2 regions of the Paenibacillus shenyangensis genome follow, and region 2 is predicted to be linked to the other one. Evidence: riboswitches for the same ligand, from Rfam matches in the RefSeq annotation. Region 2 holds a riboswitch; the other holds the start of a gene.

Region 1 (15,927 bases), on a different contig from region 2:
GTGTCCTACTCCATCATCACTATAATTAAAAGAAGCTCTGCCCTGATCATCCACCATTATCGTCGATTCTACCTCTACACTCTTATCTACCGTTCCTCCCATAACCCGATCTTCACTCAATTCGACAGTTGCTGTATTATTATTCACTCTGGATATCACAAGACGAGTGACGGTTCCATCAATTTGTCCGCTATTCATCTGCAAATCGTTGAGTGTCCATTCTCCTTCATATACAGCCAGATTAAAAGAAGAACTCTTCTGCAATACTTTGCCACTGATCCAGCCGACTGTTCCTGCATTTGTACTCACTTTATACCATGTTCGTCCGTCGCTATGATCATACACCGTTTCGTGTAGATCATTCAGAATAGTATCTGCTTTGACAATGGCTATAGAACTACTGTTAATGGATGGCTGCTGACGAATATTTGATTGCTGCGAAGTTCTGAGATTATCATTCGTCTGTTGGCTGTTTTGCGCTGTCAATTTAGGCATCTCTTTAAAATTTTGTCCATCTGACTGTGCTACTACCTTGCTGCTAACCCAACCGATTTGACCATTGGATACTTTAATTTTATACCATATGCGCTGATCCGAAGGGTCACGATACTTGGTATGTAAATATTGCAAGTCCTGATCCTTGCTGCCAATAGCGATCGACTTGGAATCAATATCTGGAAGCTGACGAATATTAATCGTACTTTCCATCGTCCGCCAATAGGAAACTTGCTTTTCCAGATCGGTTTCGCTCACTTTGTAACTTTCTTTAGCATTGGATTTCTTTTCTTTTTTATCAGTTGGCTTTTGTACTTTTTCGTCTTGAGGGGAGGTGGACTGTGTCAATCCTGCTGGAGGATTGCTGTCTGATGTAATATTAGTAGTCTCTGTATCCCTGCTGCATCCTCCAACACACAAAATTCCAGAAAGTAGAACTGCAGAAATCATCATTTTTTTCATTACTGGCTAACCCCTTTAATTTTATATCACCCGGTATGTATAAAGGTGTATTGCATTTGTTCATTAATTATAGAAAGACATCGTACTTTCCTGTTTGTATGATTCCAAAGATGTTTGGAAGGCCGAAGTATTTCCACATGTATATATCGGTTAATTCATCACATATACTTAATTTATTTACATTGGGACAGGCTATCCAAGAATACGTTTCATTTTATAACTACGAATGCTTTCAGAAAAAACTAAACGACCGTTCCCCGGTGGAATACCGAGAAACGGTCGCAGCATAATAGTGTCTCTTTTTTCTTGTCTACTTGACAGGGTTATGACCAAACTACGAGTTGTCTTTCTTGTTAACAATAAATAGTATCTTTTCTTATTTCGTTTCGAAGGCCGGGATTACAGCACCTTTGTACTGCTCTTCGATGAATTTCTTGGTATCGTCGGAAGTCAGTGCTTTTGCCAGCTTCTGGATCGCTTCGGAATCTTTGTTGTCTTCACGGGATACCAGATAGTTCGCGTATGGTGCGCTGCTGTCTTCAACTACCAGTGCAGATTTAGGATCAATTTTGGCTTCCAGTACATAGTTCATGTTGATCATCGCCATATCAACCTGGTTCAGCTGACGAGTCAACATTGCTGCATCCATGGGTATAAATTTCAGGTTTTTCGGGTTAGCAGTAATATCTTTTACATCGGAAGTGATATTGGTTTTGTCTTTCAGTTCGAGCAGACCATTATTTGCCAGCAGGATCAGTGCGCGGGCACCATTGGATACTTCATTCGGGATTGCAATCGTTGCGCCGTCAGGAAGCTGATCCAGGGAAGTGTACTTTTTGGAATATCCACCGAATGGCTCGATGTGTACGCCTTGTACCGTTACCAGATTCATGCCGCGGGATTTGTTTTGCTCATCCAGGTAAGGCTTGGTCTGGAAATAGTTCGCATCCAGCTTGCTGTCATTCAGCTGTACGTTGGGCTGAATGTAATCCGTGAATTCAACGACTTCCAGGTTGACCCCTTCTTTAGCCAGAATTGGCTTGAGGTGGTTCAGAATCTCTGCGTGTGGAACAGCTGTTGCACCGACGCGCAGTGTAACTTCCTTGCTGCCTTCAGCTGCGCCAGATGAGGCGGAATCTCCAGTATTTTTATTGCCGCAAGCTGCGACGACAGCGATCAGCATGATGCTGATCAGAGCGAGTGCCCATTTTTTCATTGTGTGTTATCCCCTTTAAGATAGTTTGGTATATAGGATGAAGATATGAAGTTCAGAACGAATGATACAGGCTGTACCGACGTTTCTTCCTTATTATCTTCTTGAAAAATAAATCACCAGACGGTCGCCAATCATCTGCAGTACCTGCACAATGATGACCATCAGCACGACAGCTACCAGCATAACGGCTGTCTCATAGCGGTAATATCCATAGTTGATCGCCAGGGTTCCAAGTCCCCCTGCGCCTACCATACCAGCCATCGCCGTATTGGAGACGAGAGCGACGACAGTGACTGTCAGACCAGCGATCAGTCCAGGCATCGCTTCCCGGATCAGTACCCGGGTGATGACCTGCCATACGGAAGCGCCCATCGCATGAGCAGCTTCGATTACGCCGCGATCGACTTCACGCAATGCTGTCTCTACCAGTCTGGCAAAAAACGGCGCTGCTGCAATGACGAGCGGCGGAATCGTTCCTTTGACACCAATCGTCGTACCGACCAACTTATCCGTCAGCGGCAGCAAAGCCACGATCAGGATAATGAACGGAACCGAGCGAAGAATATTCACAATTACCGATAGTACGCTGTATACCACACGTATAATAGGCGATGTCGAGCGAGCCGACATAAACAGGATAATTCCCAGCGGCAATCCCAGAATCAGGGTGAACAATGCCGAAGCACCGAGCATGGCGAGTGTATCCTTTGTAGCTGTACCAAACTCTGTCCAGTCTACCTGCGTAAAATCAAGTGCACCTACATCCATTACTCAATCACCTCCACATCCAGGCCTTCGCCGGTCAATATCTCAATCGTACGGCGGATCAGCGCCTCTTCTCCCTCAAAACGGACAATCAGCTGTCCGTAAGGCACATTTTTCAGTGTGGAGATGGTTCCCTGAATAATGGCAAAATCTACCCCCGTCTGACGCACGGTCTGTGACAGAATAGACTGGTATGTCTTATCTCCCAGGAACGAAATCTTTACAGCCAGTGCAGAAGCACCATGTGGTGCAGATAGCGCCGTATCCAGCAGTTCAGCCTGGCTGTACTCACGGCTGATAAAGTCGCGGGTAACTGGATGCTGCGGCTTCAGGAACACTTCAGCCACAGGACCCTTTTCCACAATACCGCCCTGATGGATAACAGCGACACGATCGCAGATGCTCTGGATCACATGCATCTCATGGGTGATCAGCACAATGGTCAGGTTAAAACGGCGGTTGATATCCAGCAGCAATTTGAGAATCGAATCTGTCGTCTGCGGGTCGAGTGCGGATGTCGCTTCATCACAGAGCAGCACATCCGGATCACTTGCCAGTGCACGGGCGATACCGACACGTTGCTTCTGTCCACCGGACAGCTGGGCCGGATACTTGCTTGCATGAGCTTCCAGACCGACCAGCGCGAGCAATTCCTCTACTTTGGCACGTACATTCTTTTCCGGGGTCTTGACGAGCCGCAGCGGAAAAGCAATGTTGTCATAGACGGTAGCCGAAGACAACAGGTTAAAGTGCTGAAAGATCATGCCGATCTTGCGGCGACGGGCTTGCAAGGCTGACTTGCTCAACCGGGTCAGATCCACTCCATCGATCCATACCCGTCCGGATGTTGGTCGCTCCAATAAATTAATACATCGTATCAGTGTACTTTTACCAGCACCCGAATGGCCGATAACACCGAAAATCTCGCCACGTTCGATCGAGAGATTCAGTTCGGACAAGGCAGGGGTTACATTTTTGCCTTTGCCATAGGTTTTGGTCAAATTCTCCAGTTGAATCAAGCTGCTGGTCCTCCTCCTCGCATCTTGCTCTATTTCAAGCTTTCATGCTGTTATGTCCTTATTTGTTCTTCAAGCGACCGCTTTATACACAAAAAGAGCCCTTTGCAGAAAAGGGCTCTCTATCATCTAGATATTGCCTTCTCATCTGCCAAAATCGCAGGATGCTATAAATTATGCATCTGCCATTTTGAAGGATTTAGCACCATGTCATTTGGAAAATAAGACCTTAACGGTCATTTCCAAATCGGCTGCCGGGTTTCATCGGGCCAGTCCCTCCACCACTCTCGATAAGAAAATATGAAAACGTCGAATGAAAATCTTTACTCAGTATATTGAAGATCACATCGTTTGTAAAGCAAAAATATATGGATTTTCGATAGATTCAGCAAAATTTCATCAAATAGTCTTTAAAGTTCATCAGAATACTTGGGATTAGTAAAAAGTTACATATTTAAAGGATGAAATTGGTCAGCGTGCTAATAAACTTGCCTCTGGATGGGCTTTGGAGCCGTTTGGTAGCAAGTTAGTGGGCTTTAGTACTTTTTCGTCCAGGTGGGCCGAATATGTTAGAGCTTTTTTGTTTTTGATGTTGGAGGAATAGTTATGCAAAGAAAATTGATTTTCATGGACTTTAATTTTGGTGAGGCGGGTGTTGTTGATTTGGGGTTTGGTTCGTGAGAGGATGTTTCATTTGCTTCGTGAGGGTATGCTTCATTCGCTGCGAGAAGAGATTCTACCATTCTCTCCGGTTAAGAATGGAGATCCTGAACAACCGCTTGCAGCGGTCGATCTCCATTCTTAAATGTCGGTCATTGGTAGAATTCTCTTCTCGCAGCTAGAGGAAGGTGGGAATTTTTGTTTTAGACAAAGATAGGGGCACTACGGTAAATGTTTGCTGTGTTTGCTTATATGTGGCTCTGTCTAGCGATACCAATAAAAAAGCCGTCCAAATAACTAATGGACGGCTGGAGGATCAATTAGACGAATGATCTGTAGAATACATAATATGCAGATGCGATATAAACTCCATTTTTATGTGCGAACCTGATTGCAGACTTAATTCATAAGACACTATACGCAATCAGTGTACGGTACCTGTCTTCTGATCGGCTGTCCTTGTACCTTCTCCCCATGCGTTGGGTGCTAGGCGACCGTAGGAACCGCGGCTGAGCTGCCATACGCGCAGACTCATGTAGCAGAGAACACCGAACAGGAACTGAATAATCAGGGTATGTGACATCGTAGCGAAGAAGTAGACTTCCGGTACATACATGGTGAAAATATTGATTGCTCCGCTAACGAATTGCAGCAGGATCAGCAGGATAGCCAGCAGACCCATTTTGCGGATGCCCGGATTATGCGGATGACGACGATAGGCATAATGGGCGAGAATAGCGATCACGATCACGAGTGCGACAGCAGCCACACGGTGCAAAAAGGCTACTGCGACACCGCCGGACAATTCAGGGATAATCGCTCCATTACAGAGCGGGAAGCCCGAACAGCCACCACGGGAATCGGTATGCGTAACAAATGCTCCTGTGTACACGACGATATACGTAAAGATTGTAGCGAACCAGGTCAGGTTGCGGAACCCTTTGCTAACTGGAGGCTCATCGGCGATATCATGAATCTTTTGACGAAGATGCAGTCGGCGTGCACTGAAGGCGAGCAGCGCGGAGCTGGCAAATGCGATCATCGAGAAACCGAAATGCAGTGCCATGACTGGAGACGATTGGGAGAATACTACTGCAAATGCGCCCATAATCGCCTGCAAAATAACAAAGAACAGAGTGAATGCAGCATACACGCGCAGCTCTTTGTTTTTATTAAAGAACATAAATCCGATAAAAGAAAACAGTGCCGTAAGTCCGGCAAATCCGCTGACTGCACGGTGTGAATATTCAATCAATGAAGCGATCGTGTAAGCCGGGATAAATTGGCCGTGACACAGCGGCCACTGGGCTCCACATCCCATACCGGAACCTGTTTTGGTTACGACGAGGCCGCCCATCGTTGCGAGAAACATGGCGAGACAGGTTATATAGCTCAGCCATTTCAGTTGCTTAATTGTTATTAGTGGCTTTTTGGCCATGATGAGAATCACCCGCTATTTATATGATAGTGACGTTCATTTGAAGTCAATCTTATTATATCAATTCTGGCTCGTTCCTAGCGGCAGGTTTGTGACAAAAAATGATCAATCTCTGTAGTATGACAGAATCGAACAGGTGTCGATATGATGTTTGATACCCGGATACAGGATTTATAAAAAAGCAGCCTCTCCTGCATTCCGTGAGCTTGCGGTATCCTGGTAAATTCGTGTTACCCTGATTCCGGCAAGCTCCATGCTTGGAGAAAGCTGCTTTTTAATATGGCAGGATGATCTTCCATGCCTTTCTAAGTGATCAAATGATCATCCTTTATATTTTTCCAAGTGTACATTCTTACTCGGCTGTCTGTGTATTCAGCGCCGCATATACAGCTACTGCACGATCGAGGAACTGCTCAATCTCCTGGCGTGACTTGCGGGCTTTATTTACAAAGCGAACCAGTTCTTTGCCGTTGGCATAGGCTACAAAACTTGGGATACCCATAATATTCTGCTCCTGGCTCACATCTCCTACACTCTCCACATCCACTTCGACCAATTGCAGACGATCTGCATACTGGGCTTCCACTTCCGGCATGAATGGATCGATAAATTTACAATCTACACACCAGTCAGCTTTGTAGACAGCTACAGTCAGTTTGGCAGAGTTAATAGTTGTATAAAAGCTTTCGCTTGAATTAATCATTTGCATGGGGTTATACCCTCCTTGATGAATAATAAATAATCAGGCTTTGCGAGATTGCAGGCGCATCAGTGGTGTCAGTAGCTTACGCAGCGGCTTCGGATACGAAGACAATTCCTCTGCACGTACTACGCGCAAGATCACCAGCATCACCGGATACACTATCAGTGTCGCTATTCCTACCATACAACAACCGATGAAAAATGCAACCCTGTCGTTCATCCATGCCGTCAATCCGATTCCTGCCTGATTCAGGCCAAGTCCGACCAGTGCAAGCACAACAACCGTAACCAGGAATCCCGGCCAGCGGCTGCCCAATACAGAGAAGTTAACGACCTGATGCAGGGAGCGCAGATTGAGAATCGTAATCAGAACAAAACATAATCCGGTCGCAGCAATAATACCGTAGATGCCAAGAAACTGCGACAGCACCAGGCTCAATACCAGTTTGAGTGCAATTCCGGCCAGTACATGGACCATCGAGCGATTTACTTTATTGATTCCGATCAGCATGGAGTTGCTGGTCATCATCGTAATCTGGAAAATCGTACAGATAGTCAGCAGCGCAATAATACTTGGTGCATCTGCCCCTACGCTGTCACGTGAGCTGAACAATAATCCATTAATACAATAAGCAGCGGTCGCCAGCATCAGTACAATTGGAACACCGGTGAGTACCGAGATTCGCAGGGCAAGGGTCATCTGTTTTTGCAGATTCTCCTGTTCTTTGCGGGCATAGGCGGCCGAGATAATCGGAATCAACGAGGTACTCAGCGCTATCGCCAGAATCGGGGGAATACCCGCTATACTCTGCGCACGCTGTCCCAGAATCCCGAGTGAAGCCGTTGCCGCCAGATTGCCAACCTGATCAATCAGCAGCGGTTTGATGATGGTACTGTCGATAATATTGACTGCCGGAATCGTCAGGGAAGCAATAACGATTGGAATCGATAATTTGAAAATATCTTTGTAAATCCGGCTTAACGGAATAACGGCTTCCCCGTCTGCTCTCACTTCCAGACGGTTCGCGGCATCCTGTTTGCGCAGCTTGAGTGTAAAGTAAATCATTACCACAAAAGCACCAATACTGCCGAGTACACTACCAAATGAAGCTGCTGCAGCAACTTCCACATCCCCATAACCAATACGAACCAGCAGATACGCCAGCAAAATGGCCGTAAACACACGAGCAAACTGCTCTACAATCTGGGAGACACCGCCTGCGATCATCATATTGCGTCCCTGGAAATAACCACGCATCATGGCAATCGCCGGGAACAACAGCAGTGATGGTGCAATCGCCTGCAGGGATAATGCCGCCGCCGGCTCCTTGGACAACATTGCATAATAAGGCGCTCCGAAGTACAGAAGCAGTGTCATGACCACCCCTGCCGCTCCGGCAAACAGCAGTGCTGCATAATAAATGCGCTGTGCTTCATGCGGACGTCCCAGCGCATATCGCTCGGATACCATTTTACTGAGTGTACTTGGAATACCCGCTGTAGCGACGGCCAGCAGCATCAGATACACGTTATTGGCAATCGAGAAAGCCGCATCCCCGGTAAAACCTAACAAATGCTCCAGCGGTACACGCTGAGCCAGTCCCAGCACACGGGCGACCAGTGCCGCCACGGCCAAGATGATCGTTCCTTTGATAAATGATTCTGCCTTAGCCAAAATAATTCCCCTTCTCTCCAGTCACATCATGGATGCATACTAATTAAATCGTTTCATTATATGTTTTGCTTTGTCACCTGCTGACTATTGTAGGTACAGCAGGAATCAGCAATAAAATCCTGAAGCTTACAGACTGTCTATGTAACCGAACCGGCACAAAAAACCGGAAGGCTGATTGGCCTTCCGGTCGTCGTCTTACGTCAGCATTACTATTATAGACAAGCTGTTGCGTAATTCGCAATGCACACTCGCTTAATGTACCACAATCCAGATAATCCAGACGATGATCATAGCCAGCTGCAGAATAATTTTTACAATGGCACTGGACAGCAGTCCTAGCATCGTTCCCCAGGCTACTTTGAGGGCAGTCTGGAAGTTCTTGCCGCTGATCAGCTCTCCGGCAAGTGCACCGATCAGTGGACCCAGTATCAGACCGAAGGCCGGAATAACGAATGGACCGATAATCAGACCGATAGTCGACAAAATAACCGACAGCCTCGTCCCACCGAACTTTTTGGTGCCATAGGCGCTGACCAGATAATCTGTTACAAACAGCACAACTACGATAACGGTCTGGATAATCCAGAACCATGGTCCAAACTCAGCGAACGAGAAAAACCATCCGTATACGAAAAATGCAAAATATATCGCCAATGCTCCCGGCAGTACAGGATATATCGTACCCAGCATCCCTACCACAAACAGAGCAATGACCAGTATCCAACCTATTACTTCCATCATTCGTCTCTCTCCTTTGACCGTTTCGTGCGATCCGAATCGGCACATCATCATTCCTGTCATTCAGACATTAACTTTGGGGTGTCTTCATACTGCATCTACTCTGTATCCAGCGCAGATCAGCATAATCGTTCCCGTAGATATACTCTACTATTTGTATACCTGTATACTGTCCAAATGACACATTGGTTTCAAAATGCAGGAGATCAACAGAACACAAAAAGATTAGATCAGGATATGATCGCGAATGACTTCGACAATTCCGTCATCATTATTGCTGGCTACCACCAGATCAGCTTCTTGTTTGACCGTCTCCTGAGCGTTACCCATGGCTACACCCAGTCCTACTGCCTGAATAACAGCCAGATCGTTCAGACTGTCACCTACCGCGACGACTTCGGACATGTCAATATTCAGCAACTGGCAGACTTCGGCAATACCGGCTGCTTTGTTAATGCCGAGTGGATTAATCTCCAGATTGTGCGGAGAAGAGTTCGAAATCTCCAGACCGCCCATATCCTGCAGTGCCATCAGGATCTCATGACGCAGCTGATCGTTTTCGGTATTATAACCAAATTTGAGCCATTCTATTTGCTCCAGCGGTGTATTTTCCAGCCAGCGGTCACGGTTGTACAGACGCTCGACAGCGTACGCCCAGAACCATACATCCTTCTCTACAGCCAAATCATGCATCTTGCGTACCAGATCCGGGTCCAGCAATGTACGGCGATATAGTTCGCGCGGTGTTTTCCACACCTCACTGCCATTGACGGTAACCATCGGTGTCTCCAGTCCGAGCTCCTGTCCATAAGGTAATGCACTGCTGGCTGCGCGGCCGGTAGAGAGACAGACATGAATGCCTTCATCCATAGCTTTATTGATCCATTTGCTCGTCTCCAGGGTGATTTCGTGATTATCGTTGAGCAGCGTGCCATCCATATCGAGAGCGAGCAGCTTGTATTTGCGTGTTGTCATTATGAGGTGTTCCTCCATCCATTTTCTTTATTTATTTGTAAACTGTGAAGTTAACAGCTACGAATTATGGCGTATCAGAGGTATTTTAGCATATTATGCTCAACGCTCACAAAAGCTTTTGTAAAGTGGACGTTAGAATGGTACATGGCAACAGCAGCTACGTTTGTGATATAGATGTGGTGTGGAGATGTATTTAAGTGGTTGACATTGTATCCACTCCGGTAAGGAATAAGGGCACGTCCTCCGGTGGAGTAGAGGAATCTATGAATTAGGAGTACATGTAGATTCCTCTATTCCAATGTCGTCCTTTGCCCTTATTTCCTTGCCTTCGTTCCGTGCTGTTTGCATACTTCATACTTGTTATTTCTTGTTTTTTTACTTTTTACCTCTTAAATATTCACTTCATAATTAATCACGTTGTTACTGACTCTTTTATTTTAAGGGATTGCTGGTAATGGGTTGTACCTTGTTCAATATATTGAATTTGATTCTGCAACAAAAAATGACCAGCAGTATACCGGTCATTTCGTCAAAACCTGTCTATTTCCATTAGGATTGATTTATTCAAATCCCAATATTATTTTAGTTAGACGTCATGGATGAGGCCATACGTTTTTGCTGTAATTTGCGGAACAAGATACCATGGCGTGGAGACAACAGGAACGTAATAATGAAAAAAATACCTGCTATAGTTACGATACTGCCGCCGATCGAGGCATTCAGTATATAGGCAGTATAATAGCCCACAATAGAGCTAACAACGCCAACGATAACGCTGTAAATCAGCATTCGGCCAAGGCGGTCGGTCAGCAGGTAAGCGGTAGCAGCAGGGATAACTAGCATACCTACAACGAGAATGGCACCTACGCTCTCAAAAGAAGCTACTGATGTCATCGATACCATACCCATCAAGAGATAATGGAACAGCATGACCGGAATACCGCAGGCTGCTGCCATCGCCGGATCAAAGGCGGTAATTTTGAACTGTTTGTAAAACAGTCCCAGCAGCGTCAGAATAACCAATAATGCAAAGCCCAGCATCCAGACCGAGCGTGGTCCCATATCCATACCATTCATCATCCAGGTATCCCATTGTACATAGGCGATCTCGCCAAACAGGACACAATCCAGATCCAGATCGATATTGCGAGCATTCAGACTGACCAGAATCACACCGACAGCGAACAAAGCGGTAAAAATAATACCGATCGATGCATCCGACTGGATACCGGAGCTTTGCAGCCATTGAATAAGAAATACGGCAATCAGCCCCAGCGCAGTGGCTCCGATCATCATCGCCATCGAATCTCGCCCTCCACTCAGCAGAAAGGCAATCGCAATCCCCGGCAGTACCGCATGACTGATCGCATCGCCGATCAGTGCCATTTTACGCAAAATCAGAAAGCAGCCCAGCAGACCACAGCTGGCTGACATTAGTGCTGCCGTCAGCATAATCCAGAAATCACTGCTCATGCGATACACCTCCCTTGTTGTTCCATTCCAGCCGATTCCGTCGATGCTGCCACAGGCGGGCAAGCCATCCCCGTCGCGGTGCAAATAGCGCAGATATTGCAAAAATCAGCGTCGCTGCAAGCACGGTAACAGGTCCTGTCGGCAGTTGGGAGACCATACTGCTCGATACGGTTCCTGCAGCACCACTGACAGCACCGAATATCCCTGCCAGTATGATCATAATATGCAGACGATCTGTCCAGTAACGTGCTGCTACCGCCGGAGTGATCAGCAGCGCCGACATCAGCACTACACCGACTGCCTGAATACCTGCTACGACGACAAATACAGTCAGCAGTAGAATGATCTGCTCCAGCCAGACAACCGGCCAGCCAAGTCCCTTTGCAAAGCCCCTATCAAAGCTCACGAGCTTGAACTGCTTGAACAGCAGGGTACAGACAGTAATCAGTACGATGCTGATACCGGTGAGCAGATACAGATCTTCCCGCATCATGGAAGCTGCCTGTCCAAACAGGAATTTGTCCAGCCCACTCTGTCCACCATTGCCGCTATGCTGAATGCGGGTCAGCAGCAGGACACCAATCCCGAAGAAAAAGGATAAAACAATCCCCATTGCTGCGTCCTGCTTGATCCGGGAATATTCGGTAATCCAGCGGATTCCCACGGTTGCCAGCATACCGGCAATTAGCGCACCGATCAGAAATCCGGCCGTCGACTTCACTCCCAGCAGCATAAAGGCAATACATATTCCCGGCAGGGCCGCATGAGCAAGTGCATCGCCGATCAGGCTTTTCTGCTGCAGCACCATAAATGAGCCAATAACTCCACTGCTAAGACCAAGCAGCATGCAGCCGAGAATAATCCAGCGAATATTGGGATCGTTAACGATATAAACAAGCATATCCATCGCTATTATTCCTCCTATTTCCCCGTCATAATCATGCTGCCGCTATCTTGTAAAAAGGTCAGCCGACCACCATACGTACGCTGCAGCATCTCGGTATTGAATACCATCTCTACCGGACCTGCTGCGATAAGTTCACGATTCAATAGCAGTACATCGTCAAAATAGGCCTCTACCGTCGATAGATCATGATGTACGACCAGTACGGTCTTACCCTGCTGCTTGAGCTGTTCCAGCAGAGTAATGATCGCTTTTTCAGTAGCGGCATCTACACCGGCAAATGGTTCATCCATTAGATACAGATCAGCCTGCTGAGCAAGCGCACGGGCAAGAAAAACACGTTGCTGCTGGCCTCCGGACAGCTGACTGATCTGACGGTTCGCATAATCCGCCATGCCGACTTTGGACAAGGATTCTATCGCTATCTCTCGTTCCTGCCTTCCTGGACGCCGAAACCAGCCAAGTCGTCCGTAAGTGCCCATTAATACCACATCCAGCGCATTGGTTGGGAAATCCCAGTCTACCGATTCACGCTGCGGCACATAACCGATCCGTTTACGCTGACTGGCATAAGGCTGTCCATACACACTAACTTCACCACGGATTGCAGGTACCAGTCCGAGCATCGCTTTGAGCAAAGTAGATTTGCCGGCTCCATTGGGGCCAATTAACGCGACCAGCCGGCCTTCGTCCAGCTTAAACGATACATTTTGTACAACAGGCTGTTTATGATAGGCTACGGTGATTCCTTGAGCATGTAACGGACTGACTGCTGTATGATCAGGCATATTTACAGGTTTTTTATTCATATTGATTCCTCCCTTGTTGAATTGGATTTGAATATAAGGGTCATTGGTGATTACCGAAGTGCTTTTACAATCGTCTCTGTATTATGGCGAACCATCCCTATATAGTCTCCGGCAGCACTGCCTTGTTCACCCAGCGCATCCGAGTATAATTCACCACCGATACGGACAGTATGTCCCTGCTGCGCAGCTCCGGCGATAATAGCTTCCATAGAGCGGGCAGATACACTGCTTTCTACAAAAACAGCCTGGATACGGCGCTCTACCAGCATATCGCGCAGCTCACTTACATCACGTGAACCATATTCGGAAGCTGTGCTGATCCCTTGCAATCCGCGGACTTCGATATCATATGCATCTCCGTAATAACCAAAAGCATCATGACCTGTTATAAGTACGCGGCTTTGCTTTGGAATGCGGGCAATTTGCTGCCGGACTTCTTTATCCAGCTGCTTCAGTTCAGCTAAATAGGCTGCTGCATTGATCCGGTAATCTTCTGCATGACCAGGATCGGATGCGATCATCGAATCCCGAATCTGCTCGACTGCCTGCATCCACAGACTCACATCGAACCAGATATGCGGATCATATTCGCTGGAATTCTCCTCGCTCTGCCGCAGCTCACTGGTCGGAATTGAAGCTGTTACAGCGGTTACGTCACGTGTCCGACTCATTTTCTCCATAATATTTGTCATACTGCCTTCCAGATGCAGTCCGTTATATAAGACCAGATCGGCTTCATCCAGCTTGCGGATATCACCTTGGGAAGCTTTGTACATATGAGGATCCACGCCGGGGCCCATCAGACCGGTTACATATACATGCTCTCCGCCTACTTGACGGGCAGCATCCGCGATCATCCCTGTAGTAGCTGTAATCCGAAATTTGCCTGTAGATTCGGCTTCGGCATTATTTTCCGATCCAAAAGGGTTGCTGCAGCCGGCAATACATATAAGCAGTAGCAACCCCAAAAATACAGTAATATATTTTGTAAGCCGCTTATTGTTAGAACTGCTCGCTTGGCTGGTTACCGTTTTACGGTTATTGATCGTTTGAACGTGCTTCAGGATAGAGGCTTTTATTTTGTTCTGTAATTTTTGTGTTTTTACATTTCGCTTCATCATTTCTCTCCTTTTCTTTTATTAGCAGATGTTATAAGTGCAGTTTCAATCGGATTATTATTGCTACCCAACAAAAATATTGCCCATATGACTTTATTTTTATATAAAGAAATAATGTTTCCTTAGTGCAAATTTTAAGGGGTGAAATGTCAAAATGCAAGTGCTAAAACCCAGACTGTGCATACACAAAAAAGACACTTCCCTCCGCAGAGGAAAGTGCCTTTTATGCTGATTGACTTGCTGTTCAATAGGATAGCTCCTACTATTGTTGGAAAAATCATCGAAAGTCCATTATTGCGATGCTGCTTCTTCACCTTCACTGGTCGATGTATTTTTCTTTGGAATGCCATCCAGACCGTATTCCTGATCATACGCGTCGAAAATTTTGACTGCAACAGGTGCCGCACTTTTGGAACCGAATCCGCCTTCTGGAATAACTACGGCTACCGCAAGCTTTGGATTATCACGTGGAGCGAAGGCGATGAATACACCGTTATCGACAATTTTGCCGTATACCGACTGCTGGGAGGTACCAGTTTTACGAGCTACATCGTAGCGGTAATTCTTCAGTACTTCCACTTTACTCCGCATTCCGTTAATAACGGTATTCCAGTATTCCGGCGGGAAGTCGACGGTATTGAGCACTTCCGGCTTGGTTACTTTTACAACGTTACCTTTGGCATCAGTAATTTTGCTGACGAATTGCGGCTTGAGGCGTTTGCCTTTGTTGGCAATGGTAGTAACATACTGGGCAAGCTGGAGCGTTGTATAACGTCCCTGCTGTCCAAAGGAAGCATACGCCATCGCAGCCTGCACACTACCTGCTGCCTTGAGATTCGTATACTCGCCCCGGCCTTCGTTTTCATAAGGCAGGCCACTCTGGGTCGATACACCAAGACCGAATTCCTTCATGTATTTATCCCATACATCAATCGATTTGCTGCCATATTTAACAACAAGCTGCTTACCAACCATATCAACCATAAAAGCATTCGAAGACTTTTCAATAGCTTTTGTCGGATTTAATGAATTCAGTACTTCTCCCAATGCATTTCGTACTCTGGTCTCATGTCCCGCTTTACCAAACTCGGCATAACCACGATCGTAATACCATGTATCGGCAGTGAATAGTCCTTCCTTCATACCAATCATTACACTGAGTGGCTTGATAACGGAGCCAAGCAACACCATGGAAGATGCGCGTCGTCCATTATAAATCTCTCGGATGGTACCGTTCGGGTAAATGGATGCCAGATCTGCAATTTGTTGTCCTGACGGTGATTTGGACCAGATGTTGGAATCATAATCTGGCATGCTTGCCATCGCGATTACATTACCAGTTTCTACTTCCATAGCTACTGCATAGCCGGTTAGTGCATTACCCGTACCACGCTGGTAGCGTAGCTGGGCGACCTGATTGGTAATCGCCTGCTGTGTAGCAAGCTGTACATTTTTATTAATGGTCATCCATAAGTTGTGAC
Region 2 (15,927 bases):
CGTTAGTATACACACGTGGTTCCACCCTGATTTGACTCTGATCAACAGAATCCTTCATTAGCATCTGTTAACGGAGATGAACCGATCATGCTTACTGCCGATACACCTGAATATCAGGAAATGCCGGGTTCAACATCATTGCTCAAAAGTGGTAAGTGTATAGATGCCGATGAAGGGAATTGCAGCGTGATGATTTCCCTCTCTCTGAACTGGACAGTGCTATAACTCATGTCTTTATCATTGCATAGATATTTGAATGTAAATCGTGTAAGGTGTTGCTTGCTTCAATTATTATAAAAGTGTGACGTGTAACCGTCAAGGATGAAATATGTACAGTACTCCCTATTTGCTGTGAATAATGAGGTCTTTCGCTTAGAGTCGGTCTTTTTAAAAAGCATACTTAATAAAAAACTTATCTTTGTATACACATTTATGGCTGACCATGACCTTGAATCGAATAATATACTACAACAGGTACGATTATAAAAATAAAAGCAAAAATAAGAAGAAGAATAATTAGCCGTTTATTACTCACCATCATACACCTCAAATTCTATTTTATTTATAATCAAATTGATAACATACAGACTTAATCAGGAAATTGAATATACAATAAAATGATCTGTAATCCTCTATAGGACTACAGATCATTTTTCTTTAGGAAAATGCCATTTGCAAAATGATTAGTTTTGCATAATAAAGTCGCGCTGGATTTTGTAGCTCTCATCATCAAATACTTTGAGGATGTTGTACTTGGTATCGCGCTGTGCCGGAATCTTGCCAGCGGCGCGGATAATATCCAGGGTCTGCTCGATATTAACCTTATGGGTAGTACCTGCAGCAGATACGACGTTCTCTTCCATCATCGTGCTGCCGAAGTCATCACAGCCATATTGCAGGGACATTTTGCCCACTTCCGGTCCCATGGTTACCCATGAAGATTGGAAATGCTTGATGTTGTCCAGCACGATGCGGCTGATCGCTACATTCTTGAGATACTGCTCCGGCGTTTGTTTCTCTGCTTTCATATTGGTATTATCCGGCTGGAATGTCCAGGAGATAAATGCCAGGAAGCCTTCGGAATCATAGCCATTCTGGATACATTCATCCTGGGCTTCGCGGACACGCAGCAAGTGCAGCGCACGCTCTTCCATCGACTCACCGAATCCGATAACCATGGTTGCTGTCGTATTCATACCCACTTTGTGTGCTGTCTGCATCACGTCCATCCAGTCGCGCCAAGAGCCTTTGAGACGGCTGATTTTGCGGCGTGTGCGGTCATCCAGAATCTCACCGCCACCACCTGGCAGGGAATCCAGACCTGCTTCATGAATCGCACGAATGGTGTCTTCCATCGACATACCGGACAGCAACTGCATTTTCATAATCTCCGCCGGGGAGAAAGAATGCATTGTAATATTCGGGAAGTGCTGCTTGATTTTGCGCAGAATATCCAGATAATATTCGAACGGCAATTCAGGGTTTACTCCGCCCTGCATCAGAATTTCTGTTCCGCCTACATCTTCGGTTTCCTGAATTTTTTGCAGGATAACTTCGTCAGATAGTACATAACCTTCTGCCGAACCGGGACGACGGTAAAACGCACAGAAACGACAAAATACGTCGCATACATTGGTGTAATTGACGTTGCGTCCGATAACGAAAGTGGTAATAGGGTCCGGATTTTTGCGGATCATCATCTGATTCGCCACATGGCCCATTTTCTCAATCTGATCGGATTCATATAGTGCAATAGTATCTTCCAGGTCCAGACGTCCACCTTGCAGGGCTTTTTCCAGGATACGATCTACTGTATTCATATTATAGCCTCCTATAACCTATTTCAGGCATCAAGGTATGATGTCGAAAAGTAAATTAGATGTTGTTTAATTCATATTCCAGTAATGTCATATATCTGTCATATCTAAAAATTAAAATAATTTCAATAGCGACATGTATTATCGTAACATATTTCACATTTGAAAAACAGGGATGGAAATGACAGTCTGGTGATTTTTTGCGATAAAGTTACAATTTCCGCATGCTATTACGGAAGTGTACCGGAAGCTTTTCCATTACCTCTTCCTTATAAAAAGCCAACTATTCACTTTAGTATCCTGTGCTGTATCCAATCATATAAAAAGGGAAACGCCTGCATAATACAAGGCGTCTCCCTGTGATACGTATATAATCAACAAATCAGATCATTTTTAAATAAGAAAACAATTATTCATCCGAACCAATGGATTCATTAGCACCTTCTCGTATCCATCCTCTATACAGGTGATATATTCAAACGGGAAGCTAACTGCAATTTATCCTATCGCAAATCCAACATTAATTGCCAAACTCGCGTGGTGAGTTGCCTTGTCCGTTCGAAGCAATCGTACCGCCATCAACTGGCAGGATCACACCTGTAATATACTGGGCATCCGGGCTGGCCAGGAACAGATAAGCAGGTGCTACATCTTCGGCATCAGCGATTCGCTGCAGCGGTACACGTGATTTGAATTTCTCAACCAGTTCTTGTCCGCCTTCTTCCATCATTGGCTTGGTCATCTCGGTGACGGTAAAGGCAGGGGCAATCGCATTGACGCGTATTCCTTTTTCCCCGAGCTGCAATGCCAGTGACTGAACGAACAGGCTGATCGCTCCTTTGGTGGCATTGTATGCAGGGTGCGGCCAGTCACCTGCAAGACCCGATACGGAAGAAGTCGCAATAATCGAACCTTTGGATTTTTCCAGATGAGGTACGACTGCACGTGCCAGATAAACCTGGGAGTCTACGTTCGTTGTGCGCATATTTTCCCAGTCTTCATCAGTCAATTCTTCAATCGGACCTGCTACGGATACACCGGCGTTGCTGATCACCACATCCAGCTTGCCAAAACGATCTACGGTCTGCTGCACCAGCGCATCCACTTCAGTACGTTTGCGCACATCGGTAGGTACGATGAGATAACGATTATCAGCGTAGCCTTCCACAATTTCTTTCATTTTATCTTCACTGCGTGCCGCCAGTACGACATTCGCTCCATTTTGCAAAAAGGCAGTAGCTACAGCACGTCCAATTCCTGTGCTTGCACCGGTAATCAATACAATCGAGCCGTCAAAAGGATATTTGTTCTGTGTCATATGCATTCCCTCCAGATGTGTATAAATTCGACGTTCTCACGTAGGGTCATTACCCGCTGAAATGGAATATAAACGATGAGAACGGATACATGAAATTTGAACATTTAGTGAAAGGAAGCATAGACCGTACTTGGCTTTACAAAATGGATGTATCTGGTCCCAAAAGAGGCCCCGTACTGTCAGGCAAATGAAAAAGCACTCTTACCCTCAGGCAAGAGCACTTTTGATACATTTTTTCTAATCCGTTTCTTCATTTATATACTGCTATATACTGCATTCTAATTACCCAGCGCCTGCTCCAGATCAGCGATCAGATCCTCTACATCCTCAAGTCCAACGGACAGACGCAGCAGCCCATCGGTAATACCGCGCTCTGCCCGGACACCTGCACCCATCGCTGCATGGGACATCGTCGGCGGATAGGAAAGAATACTCTCTACTGCTCCCAGACTTACCGCTACCAGAGGCAGCTGTACACGATCCAGCACCTGCTTGGCACGTTCACCCGAACCCACATCAAAAGAAATAACCGAGCCAAAGCCTGTTGATTGGCTCACATGAATCTCATGTCCCGGATGTTCCGGCAGACCTGGATAATAGATACGCTGGATATCACTGCGTCCACTCAGCCATTCTGCCAATTTGGCGGTACTTTTCTCCGAATGGTTCATTCTCGCACCCAGTGTCTTCATCCCGCGCATGAGCAGCCAGCAATCCTGCGGACCCAGCACGCTGCCAAAGCTGTTCTGCAGCTGCTTAAGCTGCTTGCCCAGCTGTTCGGTACGCGTTACTGCCAGACCGGCGAGCACATCACTATGACCGCCGAGGAACTTGGTCGCACTGTGCAGTACAATATCGACACCCAGTTCGATCGGCCGCTGATAATAAGGAGTCATAAACGTATTATCCAGCAGGGTGAGCAGATGATGCTCTCTCGCCCATTCGGTCACTGCATGAATATCGGTAATTTTCAATGTCGGATTGGAAGGCGTCTCCATATACACAGCACGCGTATTGGGACGCAGTGCTCCTTTGACCTGTTCCAGATTGGTCATGTCGACAAAGGAAATCTCGATATTCATCCGGTTCAGAATCGTTGTCAGCAGACGATACGTACCGCCATATACATCTTCGGTGACAATGACATGCTCACCCGCCGACAGCAGGAAAAATGCGGTCGAGATCGCTGCCATCCCCGAAGCAAAAGCAAATCCATCGGTTCCACCTTCCAGCAGGGCAATATAATCTTCCAGCGCCTGACGCGTCGGATTGCCGGAACGACTGTAATCATGCAGCGGTGGATTCAGTATATCTTCCTGATGAAAAGTCGATGCCTGGTAAATCGGCACACTGGAAGCTCCAGTCGCCCGGTCAATCTCGCCACCAAAATGGATCAATTTGGTATCCAGTCCACGCGCCTGCTGCGATCCTCGAACAGCTGTATGCCGCGCCGAAGCCGAGGTCTGATGATTGTTATGTTCCTGATTGCTGGTCATCTGTTCACGCCCCTTCTACTTCAAGTCGTGCCGCTTCCAGTGCATGATCCAGATCGGCAATCAGATCATCTACATGCTCAATTCCTACCGAGAAGCGCAGCAGACGATCATCCACACCAATCGCATCACGAATTTCCAGCGGAATATCAGCATGTGTCTGAATCGCCGGATAAGTCATCAGTGATTCCACACCGCCCAGACTTTCGGCAAAAGCAATCAGCTTGATATGACGCAGCAGCGGCTCTACATAACGTGCATCAGTTACTTTAAAAGAGAAAATGCCGGTATTACCGCTGGATTGACGATTCTGTACTTCATGACCCGGATGATCCGGCAGTGCAGGGTAATAGACCTGGGCAATCTGCGGATGCTGCTGCAAATGAGTCGCTATCGCGGTCGCATTATACTCGTGACGCTCCATACGCAGAGCGAGTGTCTTCATCCCGCGCATCAGCTGGTAGGAATCGGTTGGTGACAGTACGGCACCGATCGAGTTATGCAGAAAAGCCATTTCCTCGGACAATTCCTTGCCTTTGGTAATAATCAGGCCTGCCAGCACATCATTATGACCACCCAGATATTTGGTCGCACTATGGATGACGATATCCGCTCCCAGCTCGATCGGACGCTGGAAAAACGGAGACAGCAGCGTATTATCCACGACGGTCAGCAGATTGTGTTGCTTGGCCCAGCCTGCTACTGCAGCTATATCGGTAATCATCATGAGCGGATTGGTAGGCGTCTCGATAAATACCGCTCGTGTATTCTCCTGGCGAATCTGCTCCATCGCTTCCAGATCATTCGTATCCACATAAGAAGCAGTAATGCCAAACTTGGACAAAATGCGCTCCAACAGACGGTAAGTTCCTCCATACAGATCCAGGGAAACGATCAGATGATCGCCCTGTCCAAACAGAGAGAAAATGGTCTGTAGCGCAGCCATACCGGAGCTACAGGCAAAGCCGGCATCACCGGATTCCAGTTCGGCGGCTGCCTGCTCCAATACTGCTCTGGTCGGATTCGTCGTACGGATATAGTCAAAGCCTGTGCTCTTGCCCAGTGCCGGATGACGGAAAGCGGTAGATTGATAGATCGGAAAGTTAATCGCTCCGGTTACCGGTTCCTGCACAGAGCCAATCTGTGCCAGCCGGCTTTCAATATTAAGGGATTCGTTTTTTGCGTTGTGTTCCGTCATTCGTAATTTCCTCCTCCGGGATATGTGAGCTGTAGGTTGGTGATTTGGATGATCAATGTTGCGCCAGGTACAGTGCTATACTTCTGGGCACAGTGTTATGATAATTTGCCAGTTTAGTGGTACCTATCGTACGTTTTTCATTCCCAATCTGGTAAAAGCTCGCATCTAAATGGAATACTGCCCCACTTCAGATTTCTCATTGCCCAGATCATATGGAGTCTCCTGATATACGTAATAATTTAGCCAGTTGGCAAACAGCAAATTGGCATGTGCACGCCAGGTGGACGGCGGGGTACGTGTTGGGTCGTCATTTGGATAATAATTTTTGGGAACAGCAATATCCATGCCTCTGGCGATATCACGGTCATACTCCCATTTCAGGGACAATGGATCGTATTCGGAATGACCCGTGACGAAGATCTGCTTGCCATCTCGGGTAGCTACGATGTATACACCGGCTTCTTCGGATTCGGATAGAATCTCCAGCTCTTCCACTTTGGCAATATCTTCATGTCTCACTTCGGTATGGCGCGAATGCGGTGCATAGTACAATTCGTCAAAGCCGCGCAGCAGTTTGACATTGGTTTTGTTGAGCGTATGTGGGAAAACGCCAAAGCATTTTTCTGGCAGATCCACTTTGGGAACGCCAAAATGATGATAAAGCCCCGCCTGCGAGGCCCAACAGATATGCATGGTCGAAGTAACATTCGTTTTGCTCCAGTTGAAGATTTCCTGGATTTCTTCCCAGTAGTTCACATCTTCAAAGTCCAGTGTTTCTACCGGTGCACCGGTTACAATCAGACCGTCAAAGCGCAGATGACGTACTTCCTGGAACGTTTTGTAAAAGGTGTTCAGATATTCGGCAGATGTATTTTTGGACGTATGCGATTCGGTATGCAGCAGATAGATATCCACTTGCAGCGGACTGTTACCGAGCAGACGCAGCAGCTGGGTCTCGGTCGTTTCTTTGGTCGGCATCAGATTAAGTAGTGCTATTTTGAGTGGACGAATATCCTGATGATACGCATGGGAATCGTCCATAACGAAAATATTTTCTCCAGCCAGTACTTCTTTGGCGGGCAGGCTATCCGGGATTTTGATCGGCATGTGAATTCACTCCTTGGGGTCAATGAAAGTTGGATGGATATGGATGTGCATGCAAGATGGAGAATACAGCGCTATATATGCAAAAAAGACCTTTCTCTGTCTTGCATACTGAGAAAGGTCATATCCGTGGAGTCCACGTCTATAAGCGCCTCTCTCATCTGTCAGCAGATACCAGATACTTCATCGTAGGATGTACCTGTATCTCTGCTAGAATTAGCACCGTACGGTATATGACCGCCGGTTGCCGGGCTTCATAGGGCTAGTCCCTCCACCTGCTCTTGATAAGATTCGCTTTATTCAATTATTGGTATAAGTATAAGATGGTTGCTGCATATAAACTGCTTTTTATGAAAAGCCAGCTGCGCTTATTTCGACAAGCGCTGAATTACTTATATCATAATTTATACTAATTCTGCACCTATCGTCAAGGGTAAGTTGGGCCGATAAATAAGTTATCAGGCATGATTGTTTTTAAAGCTTGAAAGCCTGCTGTCCCCACGGTATACTTAACAAGTATTTGACGTATTTTCATGTTTTTCATAAAAGTAATTGAATCCAAAGAGGTGAATTTCAAGATGGAAGGCGACCCGAGGCCCAGCTGGCAGTACAGGAAGTCACAACTGCAGGAAATGAACGACAATACGATACCAGAGGAGCGCGCCATGTTTGAAAAGGTACTTTTTTCATATAAAGCGAAGCTTTAAATAAGTATGTATGATTGCCGTGTATTTTCCTGCTCACTTTAACCAAAAAAGGAGTAGAGGAATATGAAAATTCGGCACGTGAATGCTGGTAACTTTACACTCATTGAAGATATTAATGAAGCGCTGGTGGCTCCTGAAGAGGGATTTTACTGGATTGACGCTGGTCTTGATGACCTGATCCTGCTTCAACCGCTGTTTATGCTGCATGATCTGGCTGTTGAGGATATGATGGGCGATGAAGAGCAGCGTCCAAAAATTGAAATCTACGAGAGCCATTATTTTATCGTTGTTAACAGCATTCGTTTTGACGATGAAGAGATTTTCCTGCGTGCATTGAATATTTTCCTGGGACGTCATTTTATCATCACAGTGACCCGTCAGAAAATAAGTGAACTACGGACGCTCAAGCCGATTCTGTGGGAAGAGGAAGTAAGTCGTCCCGACAAATTCATGTATTTGCTGGTCGATCTGGTAGTGGATAACTATTTTACGGTCGGTGACCGAATCGAAGACCAGATTGAACGTCTGGAAGAAAATATCCTGATGAATACCAAAAAGTCGCATCTGAACGAAATTATCGGTCTGCGCGGCGAGATTCTCTGGCTTAAGCGTGTACTTGGTCCTCAGCGCGAAGTTATCAATACACTGAATAAAAAAGATCTGCGTCTGATCGATGACCAGCTTCAAAAATACTTCAGTGACGTGTACGAGAATGCGGTCAAAGTCTCCGAGATGTTTGACACATTCCGCGATCTGATGGGTAACTTACGTGAAGCCTACCAGTCCAGTATCGCCAATCGTGCGAATGAAATTATGCGCGTATTTACCGCGATTACGACTATATTTATGCCGCTGACCGTAATTACCGGTATCTACGGAATGAACTTTGAATATATGCCGGAATTGAAGTGGCATTTTGGTTATCCGATGGTAATTGGTATTATGATTATTCTCGGTCTGACCATGTTCTTCACTTTCCGCAAAAAAGACTGGATCTGAAATGAATAAAGCTGTCCTGCCCTGCTTGTAAACAGGGATCGGGACAGCTTTTTTTGTGTCTTGCAATAGGTTACGGTTCATCTGATTCAAGCAAATTATCTGTTCACGGCGGCTACCATTCTGTTCCAGATGGGTTAGATAGCCTGCTAGACTTTATTAGCATGTTTTCACTATGAACACTCTAACATAGACCAGTGATCAAGGAATCTCCATCCATCTTTTCATAGTCTCTGCATTCAGGTGAGTCAGGCTGGCTACGGTAAAGTGCGCATGATCCACAACGTGCTGGATATTGACACCAATCGTCTTCATGCCGACTTCACGCACAGAACGCAGGCAATCTGCGGAATCCTCGATAACCATACAATGATAAGGGTGTACATTGACCGATTCTGCCGCAAGCACGAACACTTCCGGATCGGGCTTCGGATGTTCAATATCCTGCGCCTGAATAATCGATGCAAAATAATCAATAATACCAAGACGTTCCATAATTTCCTTGGCATCCGGCCGATCTGTCGCGAGCAGTACCGTTACATCCTGCTCTTTGAGCTGCTGCAGCAGTTCAATGGAGCCGGGCATTAGATATTCACGATAAATATATTCATGAGACAAAGGATTACTCAGTACCGAAGGATCCCATTCCGGTGACGGCTGGTTATCCATGATAGTATCTTCCCCATCATTGCTCTGAACAGCTGATGCATCTTGAGCCGGTTCCGACTGGGCAGGTGATGTGCTGTCTTTGGATTTGGATGTGTTGTTTTGTCCATCAGACGATGCTTTCTCAGTATCAGCCGAAGTACCTGCGGCTTCGGTACCTGTGCTGCTATCCGCTTCGCCATCTACCGTAGATGGAGCTGACGGTTCTGTAACCGAATGGTCCGGCTTGCCATTGCCTTCTGATGATGGGCTGCCTGCGCTGCCAAGTACTCCATTCTCATCCATTTCCACTGTAGGAGGCTCTTCTGGTACATAAGTTAATGGAGGCAGCTGCGCAGGTGTACCGCCAAAGTAAATATCCTGCTTCTCCGGCAGCGGCATCAGTACACCCTCCAGACCGAAAATAACAGCCTGCAGCGCGCGATTCTTCATGATCAGCGGCTGGGTCAGAGCGACCAGTCGTTCATGTCCATAATGGGTGACGATTATAGGTTCACCGCGTACCAGTCGATACGTGGTCAGATTGTCCTCAATTGTAATCTCCAGCAGACGCTTCTGGAACTGTACGCGGAAGCTGTAGCGTGTCCAGCCTGGTGGCAGCTTCGGTTCAAAATGAAGCTTGCCTGCATATTGACGCATACCTGCAAATCCGCCAACAATGGTCAGCCAGCTGCCTGCCATGGAAGCGGCGTGAATACCGTCTTTGACATTGTTATGGAAATCATCCAGATCCATACGCGCCGACTGGATAAAGAAATCATAAGCAGGGTCCATTGTTCCAAGCTCTGCAGCCATAATCGCATGGATCGCAGCAGACAGGGAAGAGTCATGTGTGGTCAGCGGCTCGTAATACGCATAGTTCCGTACCTTTTCCATTTTGGTAAACCGATGTCCCAGCATATACATCGCCAGAATCAGATCGGCCTGTTTGAGTACCTGATGGCGGTAAATAACGAGCGGGTGAAAATGCAGCAGCAGCGGATATTTCTCTGCCGGTGTATTTTCAAAATCCCAGATCCCTTTATCCAGGAAGGAATCATCTTGTCCGATCAGACCACTCTGACGATGAATATACATAGAATCTGCTGCTCGTTCCCATACATCGATCTCTTCATTGGTAAGTCCCATCGGGCTAAAGATCATCGCTTCATAGGAGTTGGGATCGGTATCATACCATCTTTTAAGTTCACGGGCAGTGAATTCCAGCTGATCCTTAACCATCATGTTCGTATAGGTATTGTTATTGACCATTGCGGTATATTCATCCGGTCCGGTTACTCCGTTGATACAGAAGCCTTTACCCGGAATCCAGTCCCCTGCAGACATGAAGAACCGGCAGGTCTCTACCAGCATCTCAAGTCCCTTGGTTCGCAGGAATTCCTGATCGTCCAGCGCTTCTGTATACTGAATAACCGCATGGGCTACATCGGCATTAATATGATACTGCGCAGTTCCGCCCGGATAGTAAGCAGATACTTCTTCCCCGCCGATTGTACGCCATGGATAGAGGGCACCCGATCCTGCCATCTCGACAGCACGCTCTCTCGCCTTGGGCAAAGTATGATAACGGAATTCCAGAAGCTGATGTGCCAGATCCGGCTGTGTGTACAGGAAGAACGGCATAATATACGTCTCGGTATCCCAGAAATAGTGACCTTCATAACCTTCCCCGGTAATCCCTTTGGCACCGATATTGGTACGTCCATCACGGCCTACAGACTGGAACAGATGAAAGGCATTGAAACGCAGTCCCTGTTGCAGTTTTTCGTCGCCTTCGACCTGAATATCGGCGGTTTCCCAGAATTCATCCAGACGCTGCTTTTGCAGATCAGCCAGCGCTTTGAATCCATCTTTCATGACATCCTTGAGCGTGGATTCTGCCAGAATAGGCAGATGTTCAATCTCGTAGTCTTTGGAGGTGTAATAGACAATCCCCTTTTCCAGTACAGCCTCGGTATCCTGCTTGAGATTAAAGGTAAAATGTTTCTCCAGGCGCTGTTCCTGCTGTTCGCTTTTTAGCTTGTATTTGCGGTTCGCCCGATGATCGGCAGCGCACCAGAGGTGGAATTCCGTCTCGGAGGTTTGCTGCTCCAGTGCTATACGGGTACCTTCCTCATGCTTGCCAATCGTATTCAGTACCTGCCCTTTAAAAGCGGCTCCGGCACGTGGATCGCCTTCGGAGATTTCATTGTGCACTTCGCCGTTCAGTGCAGAGACGAGAGTGATTTCTCCCGAGAAATTAAGCGGCTTCACCGTGTAGCGAATCATTGCTACATGCTTGTTGGCAAAAGACACCAAGCGTTCGATCCGGATCGAAATACATTTACCTGTACCACTTTCCCAAGTGATCTGGCGGGTAAGTATACCGGTCTGCATGTCCAGAGTACGTTCATAATCAATCAACCGTCCGGCAAGCAGATTGAAGCGTTCTCCCTCGATCCAGAGCTCGATAATCTTGCTGTCTGTCACATTCAGCATCGTCTGCCGCTTGCGCGCATAACCATAGGCCTCCTCACCATACGTGATATCTGCCGAATCATAAAATCCATTCAGATATGTACCATTTAGTGCATCCACTTCCGGTACATCCATACCTTCCTCAAAGTGGCCTCTCATCCCGATATAGCCGTTGGCTACGGTAAAGACTGTCTCACTGCGGCGGTTATACTGCGGATTATATAAAGTTTCTCGAATCGTCCACGGTTCTATTTCATAGATCGTTGTTCCTTCTCTCATTCCGCTGGCTCCTTTCTGATTTGAAATGCTGCTTCAGATTATGCTGCTTCTAATAGTAATGTCATAACTGCCATTGCTGTCTACAGGTGCGTACCTAATTCAATTGCATAAACATACCCTTGAAATAATTAACCATATTTCAACCATGAAAGCTCTTACAAAAAAATTAAAGCAAAATAAATTTGAATAACCCGAATAAAACGGTGACCAAAAATGCAATAAACTACAATTCCGGATATAACAAAGGTCCCTTTCTACTTAAGATTATAGAAAGGGACCTTGCTGTTTACAAGCATCAGAATAAGATCACACTCCATACATTGGCACTTCCATTGTTGTCAGGTGCTTATGAAGCGATAAGATTCTGTTGTTATTCTTCGTCATAGGCGAATTCAGCATCAGCCACTTCATCATATGCACGGCTTCCGCGCCATAGCAGCAGGGCAATCAGTGCGAATGCCACAAATGCCATAAACGGAATCGTGATAAAACCAAGCAATTCGAAATACGCCTGATTACAGGGCACTCCTGTGGTACACGGCGTTACACGTGCAAGTGCAGGAATATGTTCCTCTGCATAATGATACAGGGAAATGAGGCCACCTATAATACTGAGCGGCAGTACATAGCCTACAATACGGCGATCACTCCGATAAGCGGCAATACCGAGCAGAATGACCTGTGGATACATGAAAATTCGCTGGAACCAGCATAACTTGCACGGATCAAACTTCAGTACATCGCTCAGGTAAAGACTTCCTCCTGTCGCGACGATTGCTACAATCCAGGCCAGAAAGAGATAATACTTCGCCAGAAAGGACTTGAAGCCACCTGTCTGCATCGGAGTTATCCCTCCGATCCGGCAGCGGTCTTCGCCTGCTCAATCGCCTGTTTGAGAGCTTTGTAGTCACCCAGATCGCCGGTATACTGTACCCCATTAATAAAGATAGACGGCGTGCCCGGAATCTGTAAGGCTTCGCCTTTGTCATACTGGGCTTCTACCTGCTTGGCATAGGTTTTGTTCTCGATATCCTCGCGCAGTTTGGCAGTATCTATACCGAGATTGGCTTTTTCCGCCAGCTGAACCAGATAGTCGGTCGTCGCCCACTCTGTATTCTCATCTTTTTGATTGGCATAGATGCTATCCAGATAAGGCCAGAACGCTTCATTTTTCTGATGATAGACCGACTCTACCGCCAGCGCAGCTGTTTTGGAATCCTCACCAATAAACGGGAAGTTGGAGAAATATAGTGCAGCTGTACCGGTATTGATATAATCTTTTTCGATCTGCGGAACAATCTGTTCGTTATACTGCTTGCAGATCGGACATTTAAAATCGCCGAACTCCACAATTTTGACTGGTGCATCCGTTTTGCCTTTGAACGGAAGCTGGGCATAATCGAATGTTGCCGGTGCCGAACTACTGGTACCTGCTGTGTTGTTATTATTCGGGATAAATACAATCAGCAGTACAACTACTGCAATCACTGCTACGGTACCGATGATCAGATTGCGCATCGTTTTCCGCTGACGTATGCGTTCTTTTTCGAGACGTTCCTGATTTTTCTGGCGTTTGATTTCCGGATTGATCTTTTTCTTGCCAGGTTTGGAATTAGACAACGTCTGCACCTGCCTCTCCCTCAAGAGCCAGCTTCGCCAGTGCAATTGCGCCGCATAGTCCGGCATTGTCGCCAAGACCCGGGGAAACAATATACTGATCCAGATTTTCCTGTAGACTCGGGTGCTGCACATAGCCATTCAGCTGCTGCTGCAGTTTCTCGCGGATCAGCGGGAACAGCTGCTCCTGCTTCATCACGCCGCCGCCCATAATGATCTTCTGTGGCGACAGGATCAGTACATAGCTCATCAGTGCCTGTGCCAGATAGTAGGCTTCCATCTCCCAGGCTGGATGATCCGGCGTCAATTCGGAACCTTTCACCTGCCAGCGTTTCTCCAGAGCAGGACCTGCTGCCATACCTTCAAGGCAATCTCCGTGATATGGGCAGAATCCTGCAAATGTATCATCGGGATGACGACGAACCAGGATATGGCCCATTTCCGGATGGGACAGTCCGTGCAGCATTTTGCCATCGACTACAGCGCCAGCACCGATACCGGTTCCTACCGTAATATACAGGCAGCTATCCAGGCCTTTAGCTGCTCCCCAGGTATACTCTCCGAGAGCAGCACCATTCACATCGGTATCAAAGCTCATAGGAACAGCAAAATGCTGTTTTAAGTGTCCGATAATATCAAATTGTCCCCAATGAGGCTTGGGCGTTGTTGTTATGTATCCGTACGTTGGGCTGCCCGGAATCGGGTCAATAGGTCCGAATGAGCCTACTCCCAGTGCTTCAATGCCTTTTCCTTCAAAAAATGAAACCACGTTTTTCATTGTGATCTCCGGTGTCTCTGTAGGGAAGCTGGCACGTTCGAGAATTTGTCCGTCCTCTGTTCCAATACCGCATACAAATTTGGTACCGCCTGCTTCGATTGCTCCGAGTTTTTTCATGAATTTATGCGTCTCCTTTGCAATATGCTTGTGGATTATCGGTAATTCGGATTGCATCAGTCTCTGATCTTACGCCTTTTCTGTGTCGGACAGATGTCGACATTGATAAAAGGTCCTAAGATTCAGAAACTGCGCAGATCCTGTTCGTATATCCGATTTATCATTGTAATGGGATACGGAACTTTGCCAAATGATAGACATCACTACTGTATGATATGCAGAACAATGCCTGGTGATTATGCATTGATGCAGCGATAGATCTCTTCGTATCCATCTGCACCGCTATATCGCTTAAGAACGATTGCCTCCAAATACAAGCGTATTACTGAGCGGACGACCGGCAGAAGTAATCGTTTTGCCGTTCGCATACATACCGGAAGAGGCTCCACCATCCAGATTCATCGCATCCCGGGCACCGAGTTTCTGCATGACGGCAGCCCACTGCTTCATCGTCGCTCCAGGCACGGTAGCGATCAGGACCGAACCATCTGGCATAATGGCAATTCCGCTGCGTGCGCCCGAAGCATTCAGGATTTTGGGGTCCTGAAACCCTTCGGCAGCGGCATCCAGTGCCACTTGTCCATGATCTACCAGCCGCGGACCTGCACCAACAGCAGTTACCACATCCTGCCATGCAATATCCTTGCCATGCATATCCTGGTAGTCGATATTCATCTTGACCTGTGCTCCCGGTTCGAAACGGTCTGCTGTCGACTTTTCACTGCCGGTATACACAATTACATATCCATTTTTAGGAATTGATGTATTTTTATTATTCGCTTTACGGATAACTTTTCCCTGCACAACTGTTACAGCTATTCCTCCGCTGAACCCGGTAGATGCTCCACGATCCGGCGTGTAGACGATCGACGTACCGGCAGCTGTTCCTGGTGTACGGTTAAACCAGGTTGCATACCAGCTTGATCCCCGACCTTTTGCAGGAGTAACCGTACCGGTAACCGAGATACGCAGACTGTCCATTTTGGCGGTGCCATCCTTGGTGAATCCAATCGTCGTACCATAACGGCCCAAATGCTGCAGACGCCCTCCAGAGATCAAGGTTCCGTACGGATCAGGCGGGCCGCCATAAGCTTCAAAAAAAGCACCATTGATTGCTGCACCTGCTCCATACGAACGGGCTATGGCAGCAAGAGAAGCGGTATGCCCTACCTGACGGTCTGCGAGTCCGACAGCAGTAGCCGTACCTTTGGGGATACGTACCGTCTGCACGTTAAATGTACGACCTGCTGCATTTACTTTTTGCGTGGAGACCTTGAATGTTGATGAACCTGCTGCAATCGCTTGGGAAGAAGATGCAGGCCAAATAGAGATTAGAAGCATTATACAGAGCAACAGCGCTGTATTGCGTACAGAACCCAG

What was found. Region 2 has a riboswitch for S-adenosylmethionine ahead of metA (homoserine O-acetyltransferase MetA). Riboswitches for the same ligand answer to the same signal wherever they lie in the genome.
Region 1: linked by a shared signal. The riboswitch ahead of H065_RS0123755 (methionine ABC transporter ATP-binding protein) and the one ahead of metA (homoserine O-acetyltransferase MetA) in region 2 are both predicted to bind S-adenosylmethionine.

What each region holds. Positions count from the first base shown of each region.
Region 1 covers NZ_AOIG01000035.1:36,224-52,150, reverse strand. The annotation lists gene H065_RS0123770 (SH3 domain-containing protein) at 1-957, opposite strand, end outside; gene H065_RS0123765 (MetQ/NlpA family ABC transporter substrate-binding protein) at 1,334-2,173, opposite strand; gene H065_RS0123760 (methionine ABC transporter permease) at 2,267-2,941, opposite strand; gene H065_RS0123755 (methionine ABC transporter ATP-binding protein) at 2,941-3,957, opposite strand; SAM riboswitch class I at 4,096-4,251, opposite strand; gene H065_RS0123750 (COX15/CtaA family protein) at 5,039-6,052, opposite strand; gene H065_RS0123745 (thioredoxin family protein) at 6,405-6,761, opposite strand; gene H065_RS0123740 (putative polysaccharide biosynthesis protein) at 6,795-8,429, opposite strand; gene H065_RS0123735 (DUF456 domain-containing protein) at 8,682-9,167, opposite strand; gene H065_RS0123730 (Cof-type HAD-IIB family hydrolase) at 9,393-10,142, opposite strand; gene H065_RS0123725 (metal ABC transporter permease) at 10,725-11,615, opposite strand; gene H065_RS0123720 (metal ABC transporter permease) at 11,605-12,522, opposite strand; gene H065_RS0123715 (metal ABC transporter ATP-binding protein) at 12,537-13,328, opposite strand; gene H065_RS0123710 (metal ABC transporter solute-binding protein, Zn/Mn family) at 13,379-14,446, opposite strand; gene H065_RS0123705 (peptidoglycan D,D-transpeptidase FtsI family protein) at 14,738-15,927, opposite strand, start outside.
Region 2 covers NZ_AOIG01000003.1:127,857-143,783, forward strand. The annotation lists gene mqnC (cyclic dehypoxanthinyl futalosine synthase) at 684-1,820, opposite strand; gene budC (meso-2,3-butanediol dehydrogenase) at 2,338-3,135, opposite strand; gene H065_RS0102000 (aminotransferase class I/II-fold pyridoxal phosphate-dependent enzyme) at 3,414-4,631, opposite strand; gene H065_RS0102005 (PLP-dependent transferase) at 4,636-5,826, opposite strand; gene metA (homoserine O-acetyltransferase MetA) at 5,992-6,933, opposite strand; SAM riboswitch class I at 7,085-7,221, opposite strand; gene corA (magnesium/cobalt transporter CorA) at 7,701-8,636, shown strand; gene H065_RS24985 (HAD-IA family hydrolase) at 8,835-12,035, opposite strand; gene H065_RS0102030 (disulfide oxidoreductase) at 12,406-12,876, opposite strand; gene H065_RS0102035 (DsbA family protein) at 12,882-13,664, opposite strand; gene H065_RS0102040 (ROK family protein) at 13,648-14,547, opposite strand; gene H065_RS0102045 (phosphodiester glycosidase family protein) at 14,839-15,927, opposite strand, start outside.